DNA from 3 places in the Cupriavidus sp. GW822-FHT02D05 genome. Region 2 is predicted to be linked to each of the others. Evidence: predicted binding sites of a transcription regulator. Region 2 holds the regulator's gene; each other region holds the start of a gene.
What was found. The regulator sigma-54, encoded in region 2, starts transcription at its own class of promoters, with help from an activator protein. The targets are predictions, from matches to a motif close to TGGCANGNAANCTGCTTT.
Positions count from the first base shown of each region.

Region 1: a site for sigma-54 is predicted at 1,407-1,424, ahead of urtA (urea ABC transporter substrate-binding protein). Genes of this name have one in related genera too.
Region 3: a site for sigma-54 is predicted at 1,642-1,659, ahead of AC1RQK_RS09695 (ammonium transporter). Genes of this name have one in related genera too.

Region 1 is NZ_JBXAOE010000002.1:493,342-496,570, forward strand. Features, by position in the region: gene urtA (urea ABC transporter substrate-binding protein) at 86-1,351, opposite strand; gene AC1RQK_RS04725 (flavin-containing monooxygenase) at 1,699-3,186, shown strand.
Region 2 is NZ_JBXAOE010000013.1:181,347-184,575, forward strand. Features, by position in the region: gene ptsN (PTS IIA-like nitrogen regulatory protein PtsN) at 1-455, opposite strand, end outside; gene hpf (ribosome hibernation-promoting factor, HPF/YfiA family) at 839-1,189, opposite strand; gene AC1RQK_RS19095 (RNA polymerase factor sigma-54) at 1,239-2,714, opposite strand; gene lptB (LPS export ABC transporter ATP-binding protein) at 2,850-3,229, opposite strand, start outside.
Region 3 is NZ_JBXAOE010000006.1:48,318-51,546, forward strand. Features, by position in the region: gene AC1RQK_RS09685 (LysR family transcriptional regulator) at 1-275, shown strand, start outside; gene hutG (N-formylglutamate deformylase) at 286-1,107, shown strand; gene AC1RQK_RS09695 (ammonium transporter) at 1,766-3,037, shown strand; gene AC1RQK_RS09700 (P-II family nitrogen regulator) at 3,075-3,229, shown strand, end outside.

The sequences.
Region 1 (3,229 bases), on a different contig from region 2:
CAAAGGCACTGCCTGGCGCCCTCCCCTCTCTCACCAGCCGCGAGGCCAAGCGGGGGAGCAGGAGAGCGCCAGGCGGGAGCCCTGCTTACATCACCTTGTCCGGCTTGCCTTCGTTACCCGCGATGAACGGGCTCCACGGCTGCGCGCGCACGGCCTTGGGCGTCTTCCACACCACCGTGAACTGGCCATCGCCCTTGATCTCGCCGATCATCACCGGCTTGTACAGGTGATGGTTCTCGCCCATGGTCAGGGTGAAGCCGTCCGGCGCCTTGAAGGTCTGGCCATACATCGCGGCACGCACCTTGTCGGGATCGGTCGTGCCGGCCTTCTTGACGGCCTGCGCCCACATATGGATGCCCACGTAGGTGGCTTCCATCGGATCGTTGGTCACGCGCTTGTCGCCGCCCGGCAGGTTGTTCGCCTTGACCCACGCCGCCCATTGCTTCTTGAAGGCTTCGTTTTCCGGGTTCTTGACCGACATGAAGTAGTTCCACGCGGCCAGGTGGCCCACCAGCGGCTTGGTGTCGATGCCGCGCAGTTCTTCCTCGCCCACCGAGAACGCCACCACCGGCACGTCCTTGGCCTTCAGGCCTGCGTTGCCCAGTTCCTTGTAGAAGGGCACGTTGGAGTCGCCGTTGATGGTGGAGATCACGGCGGTCTTGCCGCCTTGCGAGAACTTCTTGATGTTGGCGACGATGGTCTGGTAGTCGCTGTGGCCAAACGGCGTGTAGACCTCTTCGATATCCTTGTCCGCCACGCCCTTGCTCTTCAGGAAGGCGCGCAGGATCTTGTTGGTGGTGCGCGGGTAGACGTAGTCGGTGCCCAGCAGGAAGAAGCGCTTGGCGCCGCCGCCTTCCTTGCTCATCAGGTATTCCACCGCGGGAATGGCCTGCTGGTTGGGCGCCGCGCCGGTGTAGAAGACGTTCTTGGACATTTCCTCGCCTTCGTACTGCACCGGATAGAACAGCAGCGAGTTCAGCTCTTCATAAACGGGCAGCACCGACTTGCGCGACACCGAGGTCCAGCAGCCGAACGTGACGGCAACCTTATCCTTGGTGATCAGCTGGCGCGCCTTCTCGGCGAACAGCGGCCAGTTGGAAGCGGGATCGACCACGACCGGCTCAAGCTTGCGGCCAAGCACGCCGCCGCTCTTGTTGATCTCGTCGATGGTCATCAGCGCCACGTCCTTGAGCGAAGTCTCGGAAATGGCCATGGTGCCGGACAGCGAATGCAGGATACCGACCTTGATCGGCTCCTTGGACTGCGCCAATGCCAGCGGGCTCACGCCTGCCGTTGCAAACAAGGCCGCGGCGGCTACCGCCGACAGCTTCAGCATGTCACGTCTTTTCATTGCAGCTCCCAGATTGTCGTGTTGGATAAAGGAACAACGCACCCCGGGTACCTCTTCTGCAACTAGTATGCCATGGCATACAAGCTTGTATACAAGGCTGTGCACACGGCCTGGCGAGCCTCCAGAGGCCGCCAGGCCACCTATCGCACCACGATAGTGCGCAAACGTCACGCACCAAGCCTGTGCGCCGCCGCCGGCTGATTCAGATTGGGGCACATGGCGGCACGCATGTTGCGCCGTGCCTTGCCCGAATCCGCAATCGGCTCTATGGTGGCCTCTCGATTGCGCGCCAAGGCGTTGCCGCATGCGCCGCGACTACCCAGAAAAAGCACGACGGAGACAGCCCATTGAAAGCGTCAACGACGCCCGGCGCGGACCAGATCGTCATCATCGGCGCCGGTGTGGCCGGCATGTGCATGGGCATCAAGCTCAAGCAAGCCGGCATCGACGACTTTGTCGTGCTGGAGAAGGCCGGCACGGTGGGCGGCACCTGGCGGGACAACACCTACCCGGGCTGCGGCTGCGACATCCCCTCCCATCTTTATAGTTTCTCGTTCGCGCCCAAGCCGGACTGGTCCAGCGCATACTCGCCCCAGCCGGAGATCCATCGCTACCTGCAGCACTGCGCCGAGCGCTTCGGGCTGCTCGGGCATATCCGCTTCGGCACGGAGGTCACCGAGGCGCGCTACGACCAAGCCGCCTGCCTGTGGCGAGTGCGCACCAGCAACGGCGACATCATCGCCGCGCGCATCCTCGTCAGCGGCACCGGGCAGCTCAACCGCCCGCTGACACCGGATATTGCAGGACTGGATCACTTTGCCGGCACGGCCTTCCACTCCGCGCGCTGGCGGCATGACGCCGATCTGCGCGGCAAGCAGGTCGCGGTGATCGGCAATGGCGCCAGCGCGCTGCAGTTCATCCCGCGCATCGCGCCGGAAGCGGGCATGCTGACGGTATTCCAGCGCAGCGCCAACTGGGTGCTGCCGCGCAACGGCGAGGCCTATACGCCCGGACAACAGGCGCGCTTCGAACGGCACCCGTGGACTGCCCGGCTGCATCGCTGGCACCTCTACCTGCAGCGTGAACTGCGCTTCGGGCGCATGCAGCGGGACAGCGGCCGCAACCGGGAACTGGAAACGCTGGCGCGCCGCTACCTCGCGCACATGATTCCCGACCCGGTGCTGCGCGCCAAGCTCACACCCGATTACCCGATCGGCTGCAAGCGCATCCTGATCTCCGACGATTTCTACCAGGCGCTCAAGCGGCCGAACGTCCATGTCGAGACCGCCCGCATCGAGCGCGTCGAAGCCGACGCCGTGGTCACGGCCGACGGCGCCAGGCATCGGGCCGACGCCATCGTCTTCGCCACCGGCTTCGACGCCCGCTCCTTCCTCGCGCCGATCCGCATCACCGGCCGCCACGGCCGCACCCTGGCCGATCAGTGGCGCGAGGATCCCGAGGCGTATCTCGGCATGACGGCGCCGGGATTTCCCAACCTGTTCGTGCTGTACGGCCCCAATACCAACCTGGGCCACAACTCCATCATTTTCATGCTCGAGTGCCAGGCCCGCTATGTCCTGCGGTGCATCCAGGCCTGCCGCTCGGCGCGCTTCGCCTCCATGGAGGTGCGCCCGGAGGTGGTGACGCGCTTCAACCAGGCGTTGCAGGCGGCCATTGGCCAGACCGCGTGGGCGGGCTCGTGCAGCAGTTGGTACAAGTCGGCCAGCGGCAGGGTCATCAACAACTGGTCGAGCCATGCCACCGCCTATTGGTGGAAGACGCGCAAGCCGGACTGGGGGCACTTTATGCTGCGCCATGCCGGCGAGCGGCCCTAGCATTGCCCGGCCGCCGGCACCTGCCACATCGACGACATCGACG
Region 2 (3,229 bases):
CAAGGGTGCCATTGCGTCAGCAACTGGTGCACGTCGTCGGGGGTGGGCAGGGTAGCCAGTCCTTCGCGCATCTCGCGGTCGGACAGCAACTGGGCGATCTCGGAGAGAATTTCCAGATGCTGCTGGGTGGCCTGTTCGGGCACCAGCAGGAAGATCAGCAGCGCGACCGGCTTGCCGTCGGGCGACTCGAAGGGGATCGGCTCGGCCAGGCGCATGAAGGCGGCCAGTGGCTGCTTCAGTCCCTTGATGCGGCCGTGGGGGATCGCAACCCCCGCGCCCAGGCCGGTGGACCCGAGCGACTCGCGGGCGAACAGGTTGTCGGTCACGGTCGCGCGCGCTACGCCATGGTTGTTCTCGAAGAGGAGCCCGGCCTGTTCGAACACGCGCTTCTTGCTGGTGACGCTGACGTCGAGGTTGATGTTGCCGGGTGGCAGCAATTTAGCCAAACGATTCATGTGGAATGCGCAGGGTTTTCTAGTAAGCAGGCCCGGGGCCAGGAGGCGTCCCACCGGGCGGAAAGAGGTAAAAAACCAAGGCCCGAGGTTTCCACCGGGTGTCCCCCCATGCCGGTGTCGGGCGTCTGGCCATTATAGAGCAGGCCCGCTTCCGCTTTGTGCATTGCAATAGCCGATGCGCTCAAGCGGTGCTGCATGCACCGGAATGGCTAGGCCGGTCAACCATGTATTGCACAGCATACACTGGTACATATGCGTTGCGGAATCCCCTGTGTGGCCCGATCGGGTAGGCTGCAACGAAAAAGCCGCGCTCTGGGCGCGGCTTGATTCCATTTTTCAAGGGACTGACACCGACGGCCCGGTATGTGGGCCGCCAGGCACGGTCATTGCTGCATCTGCGATGCGGCCATCTGATACTTGACCGCTTCACGGTCGTGGCTCTGCACGCGATCCTTGTGGCGAATCACCTGCCGGTCGAGCTTGTCGACCAGTGCGTCGATAGCGGCATACAGGTCTTCATGATGCGCTTCGACAAAGATGTCCTTGCCCTTGAGATGTAGATTGATTTCCGCGTACTGCCGCCGGTCCTTTTCTTTTGTATTGTCGACAGAGAGCAGCACACTTACGCCAATGACTTGATCGAAATGCCTGACGATACGCTCCAGTTTCGTTTCCACGTACTCACGCAGAGGGGGCGTGATGTCCAAGTGGTGTCCACTGATCTTGAAGTTCATAGCGTTTCTCCTTCTGAAAGAGCTGCATCAGGCAGGCGATGCAGCTCGGCTACAAAGTCTTACGGAGATTGACCGCGGGAATCTTGAGCGCTTCGCGGTATTTGGCAACGGTACGCCGTGCTACCACAAAGCCTTGCTCGCCGAGCAATTCGGCAATCCGGCTATCGGACAAGGGGTTCCTAGCGTCTTCGGCTCCTATCAATTGCTTGATCAACGCACGGATTGCCGTTGATGAGGCCGCGCCGCCGGTTTCTGTGGATACGTGAGAGCCAAAAAAATACTTCAGCTCGAAAGTCCCCATCGGCGTTGCCATGTATTTATTGGTAGTCACCCGAGAGATGGTGGACTCGTGTAAACCCAGTGTATCGGCAATCTCCCGCAAAACCAAGGGGCGCATCGCAATTTCACCGTGGGTGAAGAAGTTCTTTTGACGTTCGACAATGGCTTGTGCGACGCGCAATATCGTGTCGAACCTTTGCTGGATATTCTTGATCAACCAGCGTGCTTCCTGCAGCTTTTGCTGCAGTCCGGCCGCGCCTGCATCGCCTTTTGCACCGCGCAAAATCTGCGCGTACATGTCGTTGATGCGTAGCCGCGGCATCACATCCGGGTTGAGGTGGGCGATCCATCCGCCGCTCAATTTTCGAACAAAAACATCAGGCACCACGAAGTCCGCTTCTGGCCGGCTGTAGGCATGGCCGGGATAGGGCGCGAGCGAGCGGATCAGTTCATGTGCGGCCTTGAGTTCCGGTTCGTCCACTTGCAGCGCCTTTTTAAGGCGCGTGTAATCGCGCACCGCCAGCAGCTCGAGGTGGTTGGTGACGATGCTCAGCGCCAGTTCGCGCTGCGGATGCTTGAGCCTGCGCAATTGCAGCGCCAGGCACTCGGCGGCGTTGCGTGCCCCGACGCCCGGCGGATCGAAGCTCTGCAGCAGCGTGAGCACAGCCTGGATCTCGTCGACCTCGAACTCGAGCTCCTCCGGCAGCTCGCTGCAGATTTCCTCGAGCGTGGTGCTCAGGTAGCCGTCATCGTCCAGGGACTCGACCAGGAAGATAGCCAGCCCTTTGTCGCGCAGGGAAATCTTGAGCGGCGCCAGCTGTTCCATGAGGTGTTCACGCAGCGTGGGCTCGGCGTCGCGCAGCTGCATCGGGGTTTTTTCGTCGTCTTCGCCTTGCGGGCGGCGGGCGAAGTCGTCCAGGCTCCAGTCGCTGCCGTAATCCTCATTGCTGTCAGAGTAGCTGTCGTCGGCTTCGGGCGCGCCATCGGGGCGGTTCTCGCTGGTGCCCTGGCCATCGGCGGGCGCTGGCGCGGGCGCGCTCTGCAGGTTCACCGAGCCGTCCGAAGACACGCGCAACGGGCTGTCCAGCCAGTCGTTCTCACGCTCGAGCAAGGGGTTCTCGGTCAGCGCCTGTTCCACTTCCTGCTGCAGTTCAAGCGTGGACAGTTGCAGCAGCCGGATCGACTGCTGGAGTTGCGGCGTAAGCGCGAGATGCTGCGAGAGGCGGAGCTGTAGCGACGGTTTCATGCGACCTATTTTATGCCCAACTTCCGTACTGATGGAACGGAAATTGCTATCGCTGGTGTCGCTATGATCGTTTGAAGGATAAAAGGCGACACCGAAGCCGCCCGGGGGGCGATGCGCGGCAGGCGCCGCGCGCCCTTACATGCGGAAGTTCTCGCCCAGGTAGACCTTGCGCACCGACTCGTTGGCGATGATGTCCTCAGGCTGCCCGGACGCCAGCACCGCGCCTTCGCTGATGATGTAGGCGTGGTCGCAGATGCCTAGCGTCTCGCGCACGTTGTGGTCGGTGATCAGCACGCCGATATTGCGTGCCTTGAGGAAGCTGACGATGCGCTGGATTTCGCCAACCGCGATCGGGTCGACGCCGGCGAAGGGCTCGTCGAGCAGGATGAAGCGCGGCGCGGAGGCCAGCGCGCGGGCGATTTCCACGCGGCGGCGCTCGCCGCCGGACAGCGACAGCGCCGGGTTGTCGCGCAGGTGGGCAATCTGCAGGTCATCCAGCAGGGTGTCCAGCCGGC
Region 3 (3,229 bases), on a different contig from region 2:
CCGGTCTGGGCTGGGCCATCAGCACGCCGTTGTGCCTTTGGCAGTCGCGTGCTTGGCTGGACCAAGTCCAGGTGGTGGCGCTGCCGCCATCCAGGCTGGGCCAGCGCGAGTTTCATCTACTGTACCGCGATGCGCAATGGTCGCAGACCGCCGACGAGATTGTGCGTTTGACCCGCACGACGCTCGAACTGGATCTGTTGCCAGCCTTGCGCGCGGCTATGCCCGCGCTTTCTTCCGGCGCGCTAGTCGTGAGCGCGCCATTTCCAACCCCTTGAAGACATCATCATGAGCACGCCTGTTTTTGAACTCCACCAGGGCACGTTGCCGCTGCTGATCTCGATTCCTCACCTGGGCCGGCGCTTGCCCGAGGAGATCCTGCCGTCCTTGTCGGAGGAAGCCAGCATTGTCAGCGACACAGACTGGCATCTTGACCGGCTCTACGGATTCGCCCAAGACCAGGGTTATTCGGTGCTCAATGCGACGCTCTCTCGCTACGCTATTGATCTCAATCGACCGCCAACCGGAGAAAGCCTGTACCCGGGGCAGACGACGACCGGCCTGTGCCCGATTGAAACCTTCAAGGGCGTGCCGCTCTATCGGCCCGGTCAGATGCCTGACGACGCGGAGATCGCTCGCCGCCGTGAGACCTACTGGCGGCCCTATCATCAGGCGCTGCGCGCCGAGCTGGACCGGCTCGTCCGGCTGCATGGCTGCGTCTTGCTGTGGGAAGCGCATTCCATCGCCAGCGTGCTGCCGCTGCTGTTTGAGGGCACGCTGCCGGACCTCAATCTGGGGACCAACTCGGGCGCCTCCTGTGCCGACGCGGTGCTGCGGGCCGCGCTGGCTCCGCTGGCCACCATGCCCGGAGGGCGGGGCTATACCTATGTTGCCAATGGCCGTTTCACGGGAGGCTACATTACGCGACATTACGGCGAGCCGCACAAGTGCGTCCATGCCATCCAGCTGGAAATGGCGCAATGCCTCTATATGGACGAAGAAGCCCCCTTTAACTATCGATCGGAACTGGCCGAACAGGTCCAGCCGCTGCTAAAGGCCATGCTAGCTGGGGCACTGGAGCAGATCCAGAGTATCGGCCGCGCGTCTTGATCTGCAGTGCTGTCACTCTCTATTGGTGCAACATGAGGGCGCGCCGTCGCACGCATGACGGCGTTGCCGGCCCTCGCCCTTGATTCCCTCGCGCACGACACTGGCGTTCCGCTGGCGCGTGAAGGCTCCCCGCCCCAGGTCTATGCCATGCTGCCGCACCATGAGGGTCACAAATAACGGTGTGAGCTGATGGCCGGCTGTCGGGCGGTCCGTCCCCGCACTGCCCAAGAGTGCCGGACGGACCATAGGCGCGGGGGGCCTGGTCCTGTCGTGCGCAATTGCCAGTCTCAATGGCTGGCGTGCACCAGCGGCGCGTGCGCCAATCCGATGGAACGATATGCCCACGCTTTCGGTGCCTCATCGCCCCGGCTCAGCTCCCGGCGCTGACCGGACCATTCCTTTCCAGATTCACCGGACCACGTTCCCACGCACCATTGGCAAGTGCGCGAGCGCATTGCGCCCCATTGCGGCGCGGCAACTTCGTAATCTTTTAAGTACTTCTTAATAGGAATATTTAATTCCCAGCATGAATACTGGCATGGTACTTGCGCAATGGTGAGAAGTTGGCCAGCGGGCCACGTTTTTCACCATTGACTGGAATGCCATGACAAGCTCTGCAAGACACGGAATTCGCACGGGAGGTGCCCTTTTTGCGTTGATGGCCAGCTCCTGCTGGGCTCAGACAGCGAAGGCCGTACCAACCATCAGTGCTGGCGACACCGCCTTTGTTTTCACATGTGCATTGGTCGTTTTGCTGATGACGCTGCCCGGCCTGGCCTTGTTTTACGCCGGCTTGGCGCGCGCAAAGAACGTGCTGTCGGTTTTGACGCAAGTGTTTGCCGTAGCGTCGCTCATCTGTGTGCTGTGGGCCATCTATGGCTACAGCTTCGCGTTTGCGGATGGCGGGGACTGGCAGGCCTATATCGGCGGGGCTTCCAAACTCTTCTTGAGCGGAGTGACGCCGGAGTCGGTTCACGGCACCATCCCCGAACTGCTGTACTTCTTGTTCATGATGATGTTCGCGGCAATCACGCCAGCCATCATCGTGGGTGGCTTCGCCGAACGCATGAAGTTCTCGGCAGTGCTGGTGTTCATGACCGTCTGGTTCACCATCAACTACGTGCCCATGGCGCATATGGCCTGGGGCGGCGGGTGGGTCTTCGTCTGGGGGAGCCAGGACTTCGCTGGCGGCAACGTGGTGCACATCAATGTCGGCATCGCGGCCCTGGTGGCGGCCTGGATGGTTGGACCGCGCAAGGGCCTGCATGCCACCGCCATGGCACCGCACAACATGACCATGACCATGACTGGCGGCTCCTTGCTGTGGGTGGGCTGGCTTGGATTCTGCGGCGGCTGCGCCCTATTGGCCAATGGCTTTGCCATGCTCGTCATCGTGAACACCATGCTCGCGGGAGCAGCGGGCGCCATGTCGTGGCTGTTCATCGAATGGTTGCACCGTGGCAAGCCCAGCTTGTTGGGCGTTGTCACGGGTGCAGTCGCCGGCCTAGTAGGTATCACACCAGCATGCGGATTTGTCGGGCCCATGGGGGCGTTGATGGTCGGTGCCATCGCCTCGCCTTGCTGCATCTGGGCGGTCGAGAAGCTCAAGCCCGCGCTAGGGCTGGACGACTCCTTCGACGTGTTTGCGGTGCATGGCGTTGGTGGCATTGTCGGCGGCCTGCTTACGACCATGTTTGCCTTGCCCGCTTTGGGCGGCGTCGGCTTGCCCGAAGCGCGGGACTTCGGCGGGCAGATGCTGGTCCAGGTTGGCGCTATTGGTTTCAGCATCCTGTTCTGCCTGGCCACGAGCTACATCGCACTCAAGGTGGCCTCGCTGTGCTGCCGCGGGCTGCGTGTGGACGAAGACAAAGAAGTCGAGGGGCTCGACACATCCGAACATGGCGAAACTGGCTACAAGCTACCCGCCTGACCCCTTCCACTTGAACTCGCGAGGCAGCCTCATGGCGATCAAATTTATTGCCGCGATTATCAAGCCCTTCAAGCTTGACGACGTCAGGAACGCGCTGGCGGGCGTCGGCATACAGGGGCTCACGGTGACCGAGGTCATTGGCTGTGGCCTGCAGAACGGTCATACAGAACTGTGCCGCGGCGCGGAGTATGT